Companilactobacillus allii: one gene and its partner. The main gene of each other region encodes a partner of the protein of the gene in region 2 in a complex. Links are inferred from orthologs where the notes say so. Each region holds a gene or a part of one and is shown on either strand. Other genes may lie near its edges. The genes, in order: dnaG and dnaB.

The links.
Region 1: the proteins of dnaB (region 2) and dnaG are in contact, whole or in part, in a crystal structure (PDB 2R6A), measured with the Geobacillus stearothermophilus proteins. The link is inferred for Companilactobacillus allii from one-to-one orthologs. Residues at the interface, in WP_033016901.1 of Geobacillus stearothermophilus: Ser13, Glu15, Ala16, Gln18, Glu91, Leu92, Asp94, Ala95, Val96, Pro97, Thr98, Ala99, Ala100, Asn101, Tyr104, Tyr105, Ile108; in WP_049624496.1 of Geobacillus stearothermophilus: Lys456, Leu457, Leu458, Pro459, Ala460, Asn463, Ala464, Leu467, Leu535, Leu536, Ile537, Ala538, Gln544, Glu545, Asp548, Tyr549, His552.

The regions. Positions count from the first base shown.
Region 1 is NZ_CP019323.1:1,931,771-1,940,531, reverse strand. What follows is about bases 1-2,971. They hold dnaG (DNA primase), read right to left. Parts: upstream 2,411-2,971; coding sequence 590-2,410; downstream 1-589. Other genes in these bases: glyS (glycine--tRNA ligase subunit beta), read right to left, coding at 2,491-2,971; rpoD (RNA polymerase sigma factor RpoD), read right to left, coding at 1-569. Outside these bases: more of glyS, read right to left, coding at 2,972-4,560; glyQ (glycine--tRNA ligase subunit alpha), read right to left, coding at 4,553-5,464; DNA repair protein RecO, read right to left, coding at 5,700-6,458; GTPase Era, read right to left, coding at 6,458-7,369; BTM29_RS09570 (cytidine deaminase), read right to left, coding at 7,372-7,773; rRNA maturation RNase YbeY, read right to left, coding at 7,797-8,267; BTM29_RS09560 (PhoH family protein), read right to left, coding at 8,279-8,761. UniProt on the Escherichia coli protein: RNA polymerase that catalyzes the synthesis of short RNA molecules used as primers for DNA polymerase during DNA replication.
Region 2 is NZ_CP019323.1:619,831-628,512, reverse strand. The notes cover bases 1-2,892. They hold dnaB (replicative DNA helicase), read right to left. Parts: upstream 2,191-2,892; coding sequence 811-2,190; downstream 1-810. Other genes in these bases: BTM29_RS02990 (DHH family phosphoesterase), read right to left, coding at 2,698-2,892; rplI (50S ribosomal protein L9), read right to left, coding at 2,197-2,652; BTM29_RS03005 (adenylosuccinate synthase), read right to left, coding at 1-643. Outside these bases: more of BTM29_RS02990, read right to left, coding at 2,893-4,707; rpsR (30S ribosomal protein S18), read right to left, coding at 4,852-5,088; ssb (single-stranded DNA-binding protein), read right to left, coding at 5,108-5,692; rpsF (30S ribosomal protein S6), read right to left, coding at 5,729-6,019; gyrA (DNA gyrase subunit A), read right to left, coding at 6,220-8,682. UniProt on the Escherichia coli protein: The main replicative DNA helicase, it participates in initiation and elongation during chromosome replication. Travels ahead of the DNA replisome, separating dsDNA into templates for DNA synthesis.

The DNA of each region.
Region 1 (8,761 bases), 1.3 Mb from region 2 along the record:
GTAGAAAACTTAAATCCTAAGCGATAATCGAATTTTTCAACGGCCTTCATTAGACCCATGTTACCTTCTTGAATCAAATCAAGAAATTGCATACCACGGCCTACATATCTCTTGGCAATGGAAACAACTAAACGAAGGTTGGCTTCGGCTAAACTTTGTTTAGCCTCCTCATCCCCTTGTTCGATTTTCAAAGCAAGATCAACTTCTTGTTGGGCATTAAGCAACGGAACACGGCCAATTTCCTTCAAATACATACGAACTGGATCATTAACCTTAATATCAGTTGGGGCAGTAGTATCATTTTTCTTTTTAGGACTCTTTTCTGCTTCCTTTTTTTCTTTCAAAAGAGAAAGTTTACTTGGATTACCCTTTTTATCAACAACACCAATACCTTGGTCCTCAAGTTCACTTATAAAATTAGTTAAAGCTTCACCTTTAAGTTTGTAAGGCTTGATAATCTTTTCTTGTAGATCATCTTCTGTAATGGAACCAGTTTTCTTAAGATCTTTAACTAGCTTCTTTGTAGCAGTTTTTAGTTCTTTTGATACTGTTGTTTTTTTAGTTGCCATGTATATTCCTCCAGTATGCTTTAATTACTTAACAATCTTCTAACATCAATCAGTTGCTTCGTCAGTTCTAATTGTAATTTATTGTCACCTACCATTGCAGCCTGTTTCAATTGATGATTAATATCGGAAACCTTTGTCTCTAAATCCGAATTATTAATATTATTAACATAATCATTAATCTCTTGATCACTATACTCGGCGGGCATTGGCATCATCTCCAATTCTGCTAAAAGATTCTTCTCATCGTTATCGAGAACATTCATAAAATCAGAAATATTGATTTCTTCTGCATCATTTTGTTCCCCATATGAAAGCAGTGAGTTAAAAAGGCTTTGATAATTAACATGGACAAAGTTGAAACCATTCCCCTTGAGGTTGATTCTAATCTCTGGAAAATTAATTGCCCAATACAACAAACAACGTTCAGATTTTTCAATTCGATCATAATTGGAATGCACAGTCGCAGTCACTTTTTCAAGTACTGCTTTTTCTGCATTTCTATTATTATTAGCCGGGCGTTTAATTGCCATTCTACGTCTAAGTGTATCAAGTTCTTTATTGATAGATTCCTTTGAAACATTCATTTCATCCGCAATTCTACCAACGTACATATCAACTTCGACTGGCGATTGTAACTTAACTATTTCATTCAATGAACGATTAAGGAACTCAATTTGATCGTGTTCATTGCTGAGATTATAGTTTCTCTTGAAGTAATTAAGTAAAAAACTCATTGGAGTTTGCACTCCGTTATTAACTAAGTTCTTAAACGCCTCGCCACCCTCACTACGAATATACTCATCTGGATCTTTTTTATTCGGAACACTTATGACTCCGTAAGAAAAACGATCATCGTTTAATTGCGTAACCGCACGATAAGTAGCCTCTACACCAGGATCATCTCCGTCATAACAAATATTGATTTGGTCGGTCAATCGACTTAAAGTATAAAGTTGTTGATCAGTCAAACTAGTTCCCATTGAGGCAACACCATTTGTAACTCCAGATTTATAAGCACTAATTACATCCATGAATCCTTCAAATAAAATTACATTTTTATTATCTCGAATCGTCTTTTTAGCATTATTGAGATTAAACAGTGCCTTACTCTTATTAAAAATAGACGTTTCCGGACTGTTCATATACTTGGCAACACCATCGGCTTTATTCAAAATTCTTCCTGAAAAAGCAATGATATTACCTGACTCATCCGTAATTGGAACCATTACACGGTCTCTAAACCGATCAAACAATTCACCTTCTTGATTTTCAGCAAATAATCCAGATTTTCTTAATACTGAGTCATCAATCTTACGATTTTTGAAGAATTGGAGCAAGAGATTTGAATTATTCGGTGCATAACCCAGATTAAAGGTTTCAATAAGCTTATCATCTAGATCACGGCCATTTAAATACTTTAAAGCTGGTGTTCCATTCTCTGTCTTTAACAAAATATGACTATATAACTTTGCTGCTTCCTCATACATTTTTATTAAAGTTTGACTATCGGAACTTTGATAATTATTATCACTAACTTGATATTGATCTGGTACAGATATGTTACCCATCTGGGCAACTTCTATTACAGACTCAGGGAAGCTCTTACTTTCAATTTCCATAATAAATTTGAAGACATTTCCACCACGACCGCAACTAAAACAATGGAATATCTGTTTATCTTCAGCAACTGAAAAAGATGGTGTTCTTTCCTCATGAAAAGGACACAATCCAAATAGGTTTTTACCTGATTTCTTTAACTGTACATATTTACTAATTACATCAACAATGTTGGTTTTTGAGGTAACTTCATCAATAAATTCCTGTGGAATCCGAGTTGCCATGGCCGTCACCTCCTCAAATATACATATAAAAACAGTGAACTATAATATATCACATTGTTAGCGCAATTACAATTATTTGCTTACTTAACTACAATTTTAGACAAATCTCCCAATTTTGCAATTAAATGGTTTGCAATAACTAATTGTGTAAGACGATTATTTTTAACTTCAGCGTCTTTCGCCATAATCATATTCTCATCAAAGTAACTGTCAATAACTGGCTTCAGTGATGCGAGTTTTTCGTATAGTGCTTCAGCATCAAAATTACCTGCTTTGATAATCTCTTGAACCTGATTATTCAATGCTGATTCTGACGGATTCTCGAATAACGATTCATTAAGAGCTAAATCATCACTATAATCAAACTTAGCTTTCTTAGATAGATTTACCACACGTCCAAGTGCTTCAACTACTTCCTTGAAATCATCGTCAGAAACGTGTTTTTGCAATACTTTGGCTGTATTGATCATAATAATAGGATCAACATCTGAGCCGTTAATAACAGCATCGACGATATCATTTCTAACATCTGTATTACCAAGTAATTGACGTACACGATCAATCATAAACTTATCAATATCCTTAGTATGTGCACTCAAGTCTAGTTTCTCTGGAACTGTTAAATTACTCTTTAAATAACTTTGTAAATCATCAAGATTTAATGACCATTGATATTGATTCAAAATTCTAACAATACCGTAGGCTTGACGACGTAATGCGTATGGGTCGTTTGAACCACTAGGTATCAAATCAACAGCATAAAATGTTATAAGTGAATCAATTTTATCGGCAATGGCCAATGTTGCTCCAACTTTAGTTGCAGGTAAGCCACCCTCAGCTGAAATTGGCATATAGTGTTCTCTTACAGCCTTCGCTACAGCGTCATCTTCCCCCATCAAGCTGGCATATTTTTCACCCATGACACCTTGTAATTCTGGGAATTCATCAACCATATTTGTGACAAGATCAAACTTGTAAATGTCACTAGCACGTAAAACGTCTTTTGTTTCTTCAGCTGACAATCCAAATAATTCAGCCAAATGATTTGAAATTTGATGTACACGCTCCATCTTCTCAAACATCGTACCGATCTTAACGTGGAAATTAACTGTCTTTAACTTTTCAACGTAATCAGCAATGGTCTTCTTTTGATCTTCTTTATAGAAGAAATCAGCATCTTCCAATCTAGCAACAAGAACCTTTTCGTTACCTTTGATAACATTTTCAATATGTTCAGAATTACCATTTCTAACTGAAATAAAGTATGGTTCCAAACTTCCTTGATGATTTCTAACATAGAAATATCTTTGATTATCTTTCATTGAAGTGATCAAAACTTCTTCTGGAATCTCCAAATATTTCTTATCAAATGATCCATGGAAGGTTGTTGGGAATTCAACCAAATTATTTACTTCTTCAAGCAAATTAGCATCTATATCTACAACCCAGTCGTTATCATTTGCAATCGTCTTAATTTGATTTGAAATAATATCCTTACGTTCTTTGGCATCAGCAATAACAAATTGTGATCGTAGTTTTTCAACATAGTTCATAGCATCATCTATTTCGATATCCTCACCCAAGAAGCGATGTCCACGTGTCATACGACCAGACTTAACATCCAAAATTTGTAAAGGAACTTCTTCAGTATTCAATAACGAAACTAACCAGTGAATTGGTCGAATATATTCAAAATCATATGAACCCCAGTGCATTCTAGTTGGGAATGTTAGTGACTTGATTACATCAGTAATTTCAGATAAGACATCTTCAACATTCTTACCGGCTTCATGCTTTTGGATATAAACATATTCGACCCCTTTTAATTCTTCAAAGAAAATATCATCAGTAGTCATTCCTTGACCACGAGCAAATCCTTGAGCTGCCTTTGTCCAATTACCATCGGCATCTTGTGCAATTTTCTTTGATGGTCCTTTTGCCTTAATATCAATATCTGTTTGTTTTTCAGCAATATCCTTAACAATAATTGCCAAACGTCTTGGTGTTGAGTATTTTTCGATGTTTGAGAATGAAATACGGTTTTCTTTTAAGAATTTTGCGGCCTTTTGTGCCAACTGATTAACACTGTTAGTTACAACATGGGCAGGCATTTCTTCCAAACCGATTTCTAATAAGTAATTTTTAGTCATTTTCATTCTCCTTTACTGCATCGCTATTTGCCAATAATGGGAAACCACGCTTCTTACGTTCTTCAACAAATGCCTTTGCAACTTTATGTGCCATTTTTCTAATACGTGATAAGAATGCTGCTCTTTCAGTAACAGAGACAGCTCCACGGGCATCCAACAAATTAAATGTGTGACTACATTTCAAAATATAATCGTAAGCTGGGTGAACTAGTCCTAAGTCCATTAAACGATTTGCTTCTTTTTCATATTCATCAAAGAATTTAAACAACATATCTTGATTGCTTTCCTCAAATGAATACTTTGAATGCTCATACTCTGGTTCTTTGAAAATATCACCATAAAGTACTCCATCACCCCATTCAAGATCATAAACTGAATTAACATTTTGAATGTATGAAGCTAAACGTTCAACACCATATGTGATTTCACTTGTTACAGGGTGACATGCTAGACCGCCGACTTGTTGGAAGTATGTAAATTGTGAAACTTCCATACCATCAAGCCAAACTTCCCAACCAACACCGGCACAACCCATTGATGGGTTCTCCCAGTTATCTTCAACGAAACGAATATCATGTTCCAAAGGTTCAATGCCTAGTGCACGTAGTGAATCTAGATAATATTCTTGAATATTCTCAGGAGCTGGTTTCATAACAACTTGAAATTGATGATGTTGGTACAAACGATTAGGGTTTTCACCATATCTACCATCTGCTGGTCGTCTTGAAGGTTCTACATAAGCTGCATTCCATGGCTCTGGTCCAATTGCACGCAAGAACGTATAAGGACTCATAGTTCCGGCACCTTTTTCTGTATCATAAGCTTGCATCAACATGCAACCTTTATCACCCCAAAATTTTTGAAGTGTCAATATCATATTTTGTACATTTAATTCTTTTGCCATACTGTCTCCCTTCGGGTAAGCACAAAAAATCCCTTGCAAGGTATAGTTGTCTACCTAGCAAGGGACGAATAATTTCGCGGTTCCACCCTAATTCAGGACTTTAGTCCTGCTCTTTTATTAAAAAATTAAATAACCATTAGCCATTGAAACTGTAGCGGCTTTCACCATCCCGCATCGCTGTTTTCATAGAATTAATTATAGCAATTTTAAAAATATTGTCAATTATACAAACGTATCAAATACGCCACGTTTTCATATCATCAATAAATTTCTTACTTTTAGGATAATATCCCACTGAACCAAGATAAATAGAATCGATAGCACCTTGAATCATATCTTTATTGTTATTCTTGATTTCAATCTTACCAATTTGATCAAGACCGATTTTACTAAATAATCTTAAAAAGTAAACGATTCGTTCAGGTACATGCAATCGATGAATATCTGTGTCAAAATGCTTTGAACAAATAATTCCACCTAAAACAACTGAAAAGTCGAATCTTCCCTCTGTCTCACCACCAACAACACAAGAATCCATATTGGGTTGTACACCAAACACCTGCAATAAATGCATTTGCATAATATCAATAACTATTTGTGGATCGAATCCATTCTCAATATACAATAGTGCCTTGAACGTATCCCTATACCACTCATCTGTTAACGGTGAGTCTATAAATGCACTGTGCAATAAGTCAAAAAGAAAGGTGGCATACGCATTTAATTCGATATCCTGAATTATCTCATCAAACTGTTTAATATTACTAGCAGAATTCAAATAAGATAGACCTTCGTCTCTAACCACTCCAGTATAATCACCATATGAAAATGTAATAACTGAGCCAGAAATCTTAGACTTTGATCCTTGTGTTCCTCGAACTAAAAAAGTTCTAAAACCATATTCCTTAGTAAGAATCGTGACTAGCGCATCTTTTTCCCTATACCTTTGTCTACGAACAACAATACCAAAAAAGTTTGTTTCATTTTGATGCATTACTTAAGATCCTTAACCGAATATCCAGCCTGATTCAAGAATAATGGATCATCACGCCAATTTTTCTTAACTCTTACCCAAAGCTTCAAATTGATTTTTTCACCTAATAAGTGCTCGATTTTAATACGTGAACCAATACCAATATTTTTAAGCATACTACCACCTTTACCAATAATAATTGGCTTTTGGCTTTCTCTTTCAACATAAATACTTGCTTCAACTTGAAGTTTACCAGCCGCCGTACGTTGATTCATTGATTCAACAATTACAGCAACAGTATGAGGAATCTCATCACGTGTATCCTCAAGTATCTTCTCACGAATAAGCTCACCAACGATAAAGTATTCTGGATGATCAGTGATTTGGTCATCATCATAATATTGTGGTCCGACTGGTAATACCTTCGTTAAGGAATCAATCAATTCATCGACATTATTACCATTTGTTGCACTGATTGGTACAACTTCAGAGAAGTCCATTAATTGTGAATATTCACTAATTTGTGGAGCCATATCATCTGGGTTGATCATATCAATTTTATTCAGAATCAAGAATACTGGTGCCTTAACTTTCTTCAATTCTTCAATAATGAACTTGTCTCCAGGTCCAGCTGATTGTCCAGCCTCTGTCATAAATAATACTGCATCAACTTCTTTTAATGCAGAAGTAGCTGCTGAATCCATATATTGATCCAAACCATTGTGTGGCTTATGGATTCCGGGTGTATCCAAAAAGATTATTTGACGTTTTTCATCCGTAAAAATACCTTGTATCTTATTTCTAGTTGTCTGTGCTTTAGGTGAAGTAATTGCAATTTGTTCTTTAATAATACGGTTCATAAATGTTGATTTACCAACATTGGGGCGTCCTACAATTGCTACAAATCCTGAACGAAAATTTTTATTATCCATAATTAATCCATATCCTCATCACTGAATGCCAGTGGTAAAATTTCTCTAAATTTAAACTCTTTATACTCGTTAACGTTATTCGCTAAGAATACTGGTGCATCTGATTTCATAAATTCACTCATAACTTGTCTACATGCACCACAAGGTTTAGACATATCTGAAGTTCCATTAACGATTGCAATAGCTTTTATTTCCTTAGCACCAACAGATACAGCCTTGAATATAGCTGTTCTTTCAGCACAATTGGTCAATCCATATGAAGCATTTTCTATATTAACACCAGAATAAATTTTTCCATCATCACATAGAATAGCTGCACCGACTGTATAATTTGAATACGGTGCATACGCATGATCCATGGCTTTATATGCTATATCAAATAATTCTTGTTCGTTAATTTCCACTGACCCAGTCTCCTATTTAATTGCTATTTTTGTAATCCATACGCACTAAGAATTTCTTCTTGTAAACCAATCATGACCTTTTCATCTTCTGGTTTTATGTGATCATAACCGTTTAAATGAAGAATCCCATGCACAATCGTATATCCTAATTCACGATCAAATGAATGCTCGTAATCTTTAGCATGTTCATCAACGATTTCAACACTTATAAATAAGTCTCCAAGATCCAATGGCAAATCAGGAATTTGCTCTTCCAAATAATTCAATGAATCCTCTCCATCATTAATGGCAAAACTAATTACGTCAGTTGCTCTATCGGTATCACGATATTCTTTATTAATTTCATGAATTTTATCTTTTGTAACAAAATGAATTGATAATTGAGTGTCATCTTTTAATTCTAATTTGTCAAAAGTAAACTTCACAATATCATTGACCCAATCAACACGTGATTGATCGATTAACTTATCATCATTATAAATTTCTAAATCCATACTTATCCCCGTTATTTTTCAATTTTATCAGAATCATCATACGCATCAATAATCTCGGCTACTACTGGATGTCTAACAACATCAGCGGAAGTGAAATCAACAAATTGTACGTGTGGTAAATTTTGCAATATTTTCTGAGCTTGAATTAATCCGCTACGAGAATTACGTGGTAGATCAATCTGAGAAATATCACCATTCACTATCATCTTGGAATCAAATCCTAAACGTGTTAAAAACATCTTCATTTGTTCTCTAGTGGTATTTTGAGCCTCATCTAGTATAACAAATGATTCATCCAACGTACGCCCTCTCATATAAGCTAGAGGGGCGATTTCAATAACTCCACGTTCCAATAGGCGACCTGTGTGATCTGCTCCCATAATTGCGTATAATGCGTCATAAATGGGACGCAAGTACGGATCGACCTTTTCCTTTAAGTCGCCCGGCAAAAATCCCAAACTTTCACCCGCTTCAACAGCAGGTCTAGTAAGGAC
Region 2 (8,682 bases):
TGCCAGCTTTTAATTCTTTATTTAAGTAAGCTGAAGTATCAATCACACGATCCTTCAAGCTTTGTCCGATTTCATAAAATTTATCAAAAATATCATCAAACTTCATGGCTTCAACACCATAAATCTTAGTGAACATTTCATTTTTTTGTTTAAGGTTTTCTTCTAGTTCTGCTTTAAAGATATCTTTATCCAAAATATCTGCCATTCTGATACCAACACGGGCAGCTTTATCCATATAAGCGGGTCCAATACCACGATTAGTAGTACCAACTTTAGAATTACCTCGTGATTTTTCTTGGCACTTATCTAATTGGATATGGTAAGGAAGGATTAATTGAGCACGATTTGAGATCTTCAAATTGTCTGTATTGACACCTTGTTCGTTCAAACGTTTCAATTCATCAGCTAGAGATTCAAGGTTCAAAACTACTCCGTTACCAATAACACTAGTTTTATCTGAATATAAAATACCTGATGGAACTGATCGTAATTTATAAACTTGTCCATCAATATTCAAAGTATGACCTGCATTGTCTCCACCTTGATATCTAGCAATAATATTAGCTTCTCCACTAAAGTAATCAGTAATCTTTCCTTTACCTTCGTCGCCCCATTGGGTTCCTACTACAACAACTGTTGTCATATCCAATTTCTCCTCTTGCACTTTGTTTTTTGGGATTTGTTCGTTAGTGGTGTAAACGCGTTTACGAAAGACAACTCCCTGCGCTTACTTAACTACTGATTGCACCAACTTCGTTGATACCATCAGCAGTTAGGTAATGCTCAGGAGCTACCGTCTTTCGACACGCTCTAGTTTTCGGGTATGTTGGCTATCGACGAAAACTTATTATACGATTTCACGAACAATAGCTTTGCCGTTCCTCTTGGACCTGAACGATTTTTTCCGACGATAACTTCAACTTCGCCGACATCTTGGTCTTCTTGATTTTCGGGTTCACTATTTTCACCATCACCATCTTCATCTCGATAATAATCATCTCGATATAAGAAGGCAACAATATCAGCGTCCTGTTCAATTGAACCAGATTCACGGATATCTGACAACATCGGTCTCTTATCTTGTCTGGCTTCAACACCACGGGAAAGCTGTGATAGCGCGATTACTGGCACATGTAATTCTTTTGCTAATTTTTTTAGATTACGGGAAATAACAGACACTTCTTGTTGTCTATTCTCTTGACCGGTACCTTCGATCAATTGTAAATAATCAATGATAACCAAATCAAGTTTGCCGGTTTCTTTTAAAAGTCTTCGACATTTTGATCTTATTTCAGTCATTTTTGAACCTGGAGTGTCATCAATATAGACATTTGTCTTTGATAAACTTCCCATCGCCACAACTAAACTATTCCACTGATTCTCATCTAATTGTCCGGTTCTAAGTGCATTAGCGTCAATACTTCCCTCTGAACAAAGCATACGATTAACTAACTGTTCCGCACCCATTTCTAGTGAGAATATCGCTACTGTAGCTTGATCCTTAGTTGCGGCATTTTGTGCCAAGTTCAGTGCAAAGGCTGTTTTACCCATACCAGGACGAGCTGCCAGTATGACTAGCTCATCTTTATGTAAACCAGTTGTCAAAGCGTCCAAATCTTTATATCCAGTTGATAATCCTGTGACATCTGTATCTTGATCATATAACTTATCGATTTCTTCAAACGATGACTTAACAACATCTGAAATTTTACGAAATCCTTTGTTACTTCGATTCTCTGACACTTCCATAATGTCACGTTCAGATTTATCAATAATAGTATCAAGATCGTCGTCCTCTTCAAAACTACGGCTGACAATTTCTGTACCAGCATTGATCAATCTTCTTAGGACGGCTTTATTCTTAACGATTTTTGCATAGTAAGCCGTGTTAGCAGCTGTTGGGACAGCATTGGCCAAGTCAGCTAGATAGCCAACTCCGCCAATGTCTTCTATTTGATTCATCTTATCTAATTCATTTTGAACCGTCACAACATCGACTGGTTCTTCACGGTCATTCAAATTGACCATGGCTTGGAATACCAATTGATTAGCATGTTGGTAAAAGTCTTTTGACTCGACGTATTCCATTGATTCAACTAATGCATCTTGACTTAGAAATACCGCCCCTAAGACAGCTTGTTCAGCATCCTTGTCATTGGGCGGTATCCGTGTATTTATATCATTATTCATTCAATACTAGCTCTTTTCAACTATATGTACTCTTATAGTAGCCTCTACACCATCAAAAATCTTTGTTGGTACATTTATGTAGCCAAGTGCTTTAGCTCCTTCTGGGAGTTCCATTTTGTGTTTGTCGACCTTCATTCCATATTGCTTATCAAGTTCTTCAGCAACTTTCTTAGTAGTAACTGAACCAAATAATCTTCCATCAGTTCCAGCTTTGGATTGAATCTCTACAACTGTAGTATCTTTTTCAATTTCTGCCTTGAACTTCTTAGCTTCTTCTAATTCAGCCTGGAAATCCTTTTCTTCGCGATTGTGTTCAGCTGACAATTTAGCCATGTTAGCCTTAGTTGCTTCAATAGCCTTATTATTTTTAATTAAAAAGTTTTGAGCATATCCTGCGGCAACGTTTTTAACCTCACCTTTTTTGCCTTTTCCTCTAACATCTTGAGTAAAGATAACCTTCATAATAAATCCTCCATATATTTAGAATACAAAGAGAGTTCTCACTCTCTATTTCTGGTAATCAGATAACACATCGATCAACTGATCCTTAGCTTGGTCAACTGTAGCATCCGCAATTTGTGTTGCTGCATCAGTTAAGTGACCACCACCACCAAGTTTTTCCATAATAACTTGGACATTTATTTTACCTAAGCTTCTTGCAGAGATTCCAACTCGTCCGTCAGGTCTTTTACTAATAACAAACGATGCCTCAACATTATTCAATGATAACAATGTATCCGCTGCTTGAGCAACGATAACTGGATCATATGAACGATCATTTTCTCCAAAACAGACCGCCATATTACCACCGACCATTGTTATAGTTTCGATCAAATGATTTCTTTGGATGAAACTGTCGATATTTTCCTTCAATAAGTTCTGGATCAAGGCTTCATCCGCACCAACAGAACGTAAGTAACTAGCGGCATCAAACGTTCTAGTACCTGTTCTTAATGAAAATGACTTAGTATCCACGGTAATTCCGGCTAATAGTGAAGTAGCCTCAATCTTTTCTATAGCCTTTTTATTCTTAGGTTGATATTCTAACATTTCAGTAATCAATTCACTAGTAGATGACGCATATGGCTCGATATAAATCAGCATTGGATTCTCTGGGAACTCTTCTCCACGTCTATGATGATCAATGACCACAACTTTTTCATTTGGTAAGTTGAACATGTTGGGATTGATCGAGATACTTTGCTTAGAGTGATCGACCATAACTATCAAAGTATTTGGTGTTCTAAGATTCAAAGATTCCTCTGGAGTCACAATATCATCTTTAATAGCTGGATCCTTATTGATCAATTGCAACAAACGACTGACATCTGTATGAATTGTTTTGGGATCAATAACCACTTTACATGGCGTATTATTCATCAAGGCAATTCTTCTAATACCAAGAGACGAACCAACCACATCCATATCTGGATGTGAGTGTCCCATTACGATGACTTGATCACTATCCTTCAACAATTCTTGAAGAGCTTCACTGATCATCCTAGCACGAACTCGTGTTCTCTTTTCCATAGGGTCGGTATTACCACCATAAAATCTGGCTTTTTGTCCGATTTCTTTGACAACAACTTGATCTCCACCACGGCCAAGCGCCAAATTAAGATTCTTTTGAGCTTCATCATTCAATGAATTCAAATCATCGACCCCGTAGGAAAATCCCATACTTAAGGTCAATGGAACATTTTGCTGCGATGTATATTCTCGGATCATATCAAGGATTTTGAATCCATTTTCTTCCATCTTAAAAATCTTACCAGTGTAAGCAACAATGAAGAAATGATCATCATCGATACGTTTCAAAAACATCTGCTCTCTAGATGCCCAATTGGATAGTTCGTTAGTAACATAATTATCCAAATTAGAAATATCTCGATCACTCATTGATTGCGTGATTTCAGCATAATTATCTAGATAGACTTGTCCTATAACTGAACGATTTTTTTCATATCGTTTCTCAATTTTTGAATAATGAGTAATATCCATAAAATAGATAACTTTCAATTCAGTTTGGACCTGTACCAAGTAATACTTATCTCCGATTTGGATCGTACGGTATTTACCATGTTCGTCCTCTTCATCGTCACTATCAACAAATGTTGTTAATTCGGATGAAATATCAGAGATATTAGTACTATATACAGTTTCAATTCCTGTCTTCTCAACAAAGTAAGGATTCACCCACTGTACTTGTTTATCATCATCATAAAGCATAATTCCCAACGGATACTCGACAAAACTGTTATCCGTTCCTCGGTCAATTCGATACTGCAAGTTATTAGTATACTTACCAGCTTTTTCTCCTAGAAGTAAAAATAAGTATACAAATAAGACAAATGCAATAACGACTAATAGAGACTGAATGTAACCGCTTATAGAGCCGTGTATCAGTCCAACTACAAATATTGAAATCAACATAACAACTAATGAGATTGCCGTTAATTGTGTTGAGTAATCAACTCGAGAAAGGAAGAAACGCAAATTAGATTTTATCTTTTTCATATTAGTCCCCTCTTAGATATACCTCTTAATTTTATCACAGCCGACAACTATTTATTGAGAAAATAATACCGAGATATAATAACTATCTTTTGGATTTTTAAGTAAAAAAAAAGCCGAGACAAAAGTCTCGACACTTAATTAAAATTAGTCTTCTGCAACGAATGGTAATAAAGCCATAATTCTTGCACGCTTGATAGCGATTGTAAGCTTTCTTTGGTTTTTTGCGCTTGTGCCTGTAACACGTCTTGGCAAAATCTTACCACGTTCTGAGATAAATCTCTTAAGTAAGTCTGTGTTCTTGTAATCGATATAATCGATATGGTTAGCTGCGATGAAGTCAACTTTACGTCTTCTACGTCCGCCACGTCTTTGTTGTGCCATTTTAGTCATCCCTTCTATATTAGAATGGTAAGTCGTCATCTGATATGTCGATTGGTTTACTGTTGTCAGCAAATGGATCGCTCATATTATTTGAGTTGTTACTGTTGTTATTATTGTTGTTAGATTGATTATTGTTATTATTTGAATTGTTGTTGCCAAAAGGCGACTGGCTTGATTGATTTTGTTGATTATTATATGGAGCTTGATTGGGATTACTGTTGTTGCTCTTATTGTTATCACCAAAATTATTATTTGATGAACCAGTATTTCTCTTCTCACTTTCGGATCTTGATTCTAGCAATGAGAAGTTTTCAACAACAACTTCGGTTACATAGACTCTTTGACCTTGTTGATTTTCATATGAACGTGTTTGAAGACGTCCATCTATTCCAACAAGTGAACCCTTATTAGTGAAATTTGAAAAGTTCTCAGCAGATTTTCTCCAGATAACGCAGTTGATAAAATCAGCCTCACGTTCCCCTTGAGCATTAGTAAATGTTCTATTTACTGCTACTGTAAAACTAGCAACGGCAGCCCCGCTAGACGTGTATCTTAGTTCAGGATCACGTGTCAGGCGTCCAGTTAATACAACTCGATTAATCATATGTCTGCCTCCTTAAAGTGTTTCACGTGAAACAAATTAGTCTTCACGTTTGATAATCATGTGACGTAGCATGTTTTCATCGATCTTTGCTAGACGGTCGAATTCGTTGATAGCGTCATCATTTTCAGCATTTACATTTACAATATGGTAAATACCTTCTTTGTAATTAGCGATTTCGTATGCTAAACGTTTCTTTTCCCAGTCTTTTGAGTCGATTACGGATGAGCCGTTGTCTGTAATGATCTTGTCGTAACGATCAATAAGAGTCTTCTTAGCTTCTTCTTCAATATCAGGTTTGATGATATATGTAATTTCGTAATGTGTCATAACTGCACCTCCTTATGGTCTAATGGTTCTACTGAAAGAACAAGGAGCATAAATTAACTACATTTTATACTCACAATGTTAAATTTTATCATAAACTTTCAGTGAATACCATAATAAATTTCAATAAAAAACGTTTCTGCCTGACACGTATCCTGAACGATACATAATCAAATTACGCAGAAACGTTTTTTTGCTTCTAATTAATTATTGTCACCATCAGATGTCTCATCGCTAGAATCATCATCTGATTTTGTTTCTTCAGAAATTGTCTCAGTATTGGAATCAGTATTAACATCAGTTGATGTCTCTTCATTTTCCTCTACTTCTTCTTCTTGGATCTTAGCCATAGTTGAAACGATCGAATTATCATCAACCTTGATCAATCTAACACCCAAAGTTGCACGTCCAGTTTGTGACACGCTATCAACGCCAAAACGGATCATTACACCTTTATCAGTAATAAGCATAATATCCTCATCACCATCAACAGCTGTAACACCGGCTATAGGGCCATTTTTCTCTGTAACGTTAGCAGTCTTAATACCTTTACCACCACGTCCTTTAACAGGATATTCGTCAACAGAAGTTCTCTTACCATAACCTTTTTCAGAAATAGTTAGGACCTCTTCACCCTTTTCAACGATAGATGAACCAACAACGTAATCTTCCTCACGTAGTTTAATTCCACGAACACCAGCCGCAGTTCTTCCCATAGGACGGACGTCGCTTTCTCTAAAGGTTACAGCGTAACCCTTGTGTGTTCCGATAAAGATGATTTTATCTCCGTTAGTTAAGAAGACATTATCAAGCTCATCCCCATCTTTTAGAGTGATAGAACGTAGTCCGGAATGTCTGATATTAGCAAAATCAGTCACTGGTGTACGTTTAACAGTTCCAAATTTAGTAACAAAGAATAAGTATGAGTTCTCACGGTCAACATCTCGATCAACGTTAATAACCGTTTGAATCGTCTCACCTTTTTCAATGTTCAATAAATTAATAACTGGAATTCCCTTAGCAGTACGACCATATTCAGGAACTTCATACCCCTTAGTCCTATATACCTTACCAGTATTAGTAAAGAATAATAGACGATCATGAGTTGATGTATAAATCATGTGTTCGATGAAGTCATCATCGTGAACACCCATTCCTTGAACACCTCTGCCACCACGATTTTGAACACGGAATTCATCCGTGGACAAACGCTTGATATAACCTTTGTGTGTCAAGACAACTAGAATGTTCTCTTCTTCGATTAAATCTTCATCCTCGATATTAGCAACTTCACTAGCACGGATTTCAGTTCTTCTAGGATCACCGAATTTTTCTTGAATTTCAAGCAATTCATCATAGATGATCTTATCAACACGTTCTGGTTTTGCCAAAATATCTTTGTATTCAGCAATTTTTACTAATAGATCTTGGTATTCTGCTTCAACCTTTTCACGTTCCAAGCCTGTCAAACGAACCAAACGCATATCCAAGATAGCTTGTGATTGTTTGTCAGATAATTCGAAACGATCCATCAATGTTTGTTTGGCAACACTAGATGTTTGAGAACCTCTGATGACCTTGATGATCTCATCAATATGATCAAGTGCGATTCTCAATCCTTCAAGAATATGTGCACGGGCCTGAGCTCGGCGTAATTCATATTCAGTTCTACGTCTAATAATAACTTCTTGATGCTTCAAGTAATACAACAAGACTTCTTTAAGTGATAGAACACGAGGTGTTTTATCAACGATTGCAACCATATTGATACCATAAGAAATTTGTAGTTGCGTCAACTTGTACAAGTTATTCAAAACAACTGAAGCACTCATATCACGACGAATATCAATGACGATCCTCATACCTTCACGATCGGATTCATCATTTAAGTCAGTGATACCTTCAAGCTTCTTATCACGAGCAAGTTCGGCGATACGTTCTACTAAGTTAGCCTTATTTACCATATATGGTAACTCTGTAACGATGATTTGTTCTGCACCGTTCTTCTTAGTTATAACGTCTACTTTGGCACGGAGCATAATGGTTCCTTTTCCGTGTTCATAAGCTTTTCTAATTCCAGATTTACCCATGATGATTCCACCAGTTGGGAAGTCAGGTCCTGGGATAACCTTCATTAAGTCAGCAATCGTAGCGTCATGGTTGCGCATCAAAATATGTAGCGCATCAATAACTTCTTTTAAATTATGTGATGGAATATTTGTTGTCATACCAACGGCAATTCCGGTTGCACCATTCACTAAAAGGTTAGGGAAACGAGCTGGCAAGACCATTGGCTCTTTTTCTTCACCATCATAATTGGGAACAAGGTCAACGGTATCTTTGTTGATATCACGCAACATTTCAACTGCCATTTTGCTCATACGAGCTTCGGTATAACGCATAGCAGCAGGCGGATCACCATCAATAGAACCAAAGTTTCCGTGTCCATCAACTAATGGATAACGATAACTGAAATCTTGTGCCATTCTAACCATTGACTCGTATATGGCTGAGTCCCCATGTGGGTGATACTTACCCATAATATCCCCAACGAATCTGGCACTCTTTTTATATGGCTTGTCAGGTGTAACGCCTAATTCATTCATACCGTATAAGATACGACGATGAACTGGTTTTAATCCATCACGTACATCTGGAAGTGCACG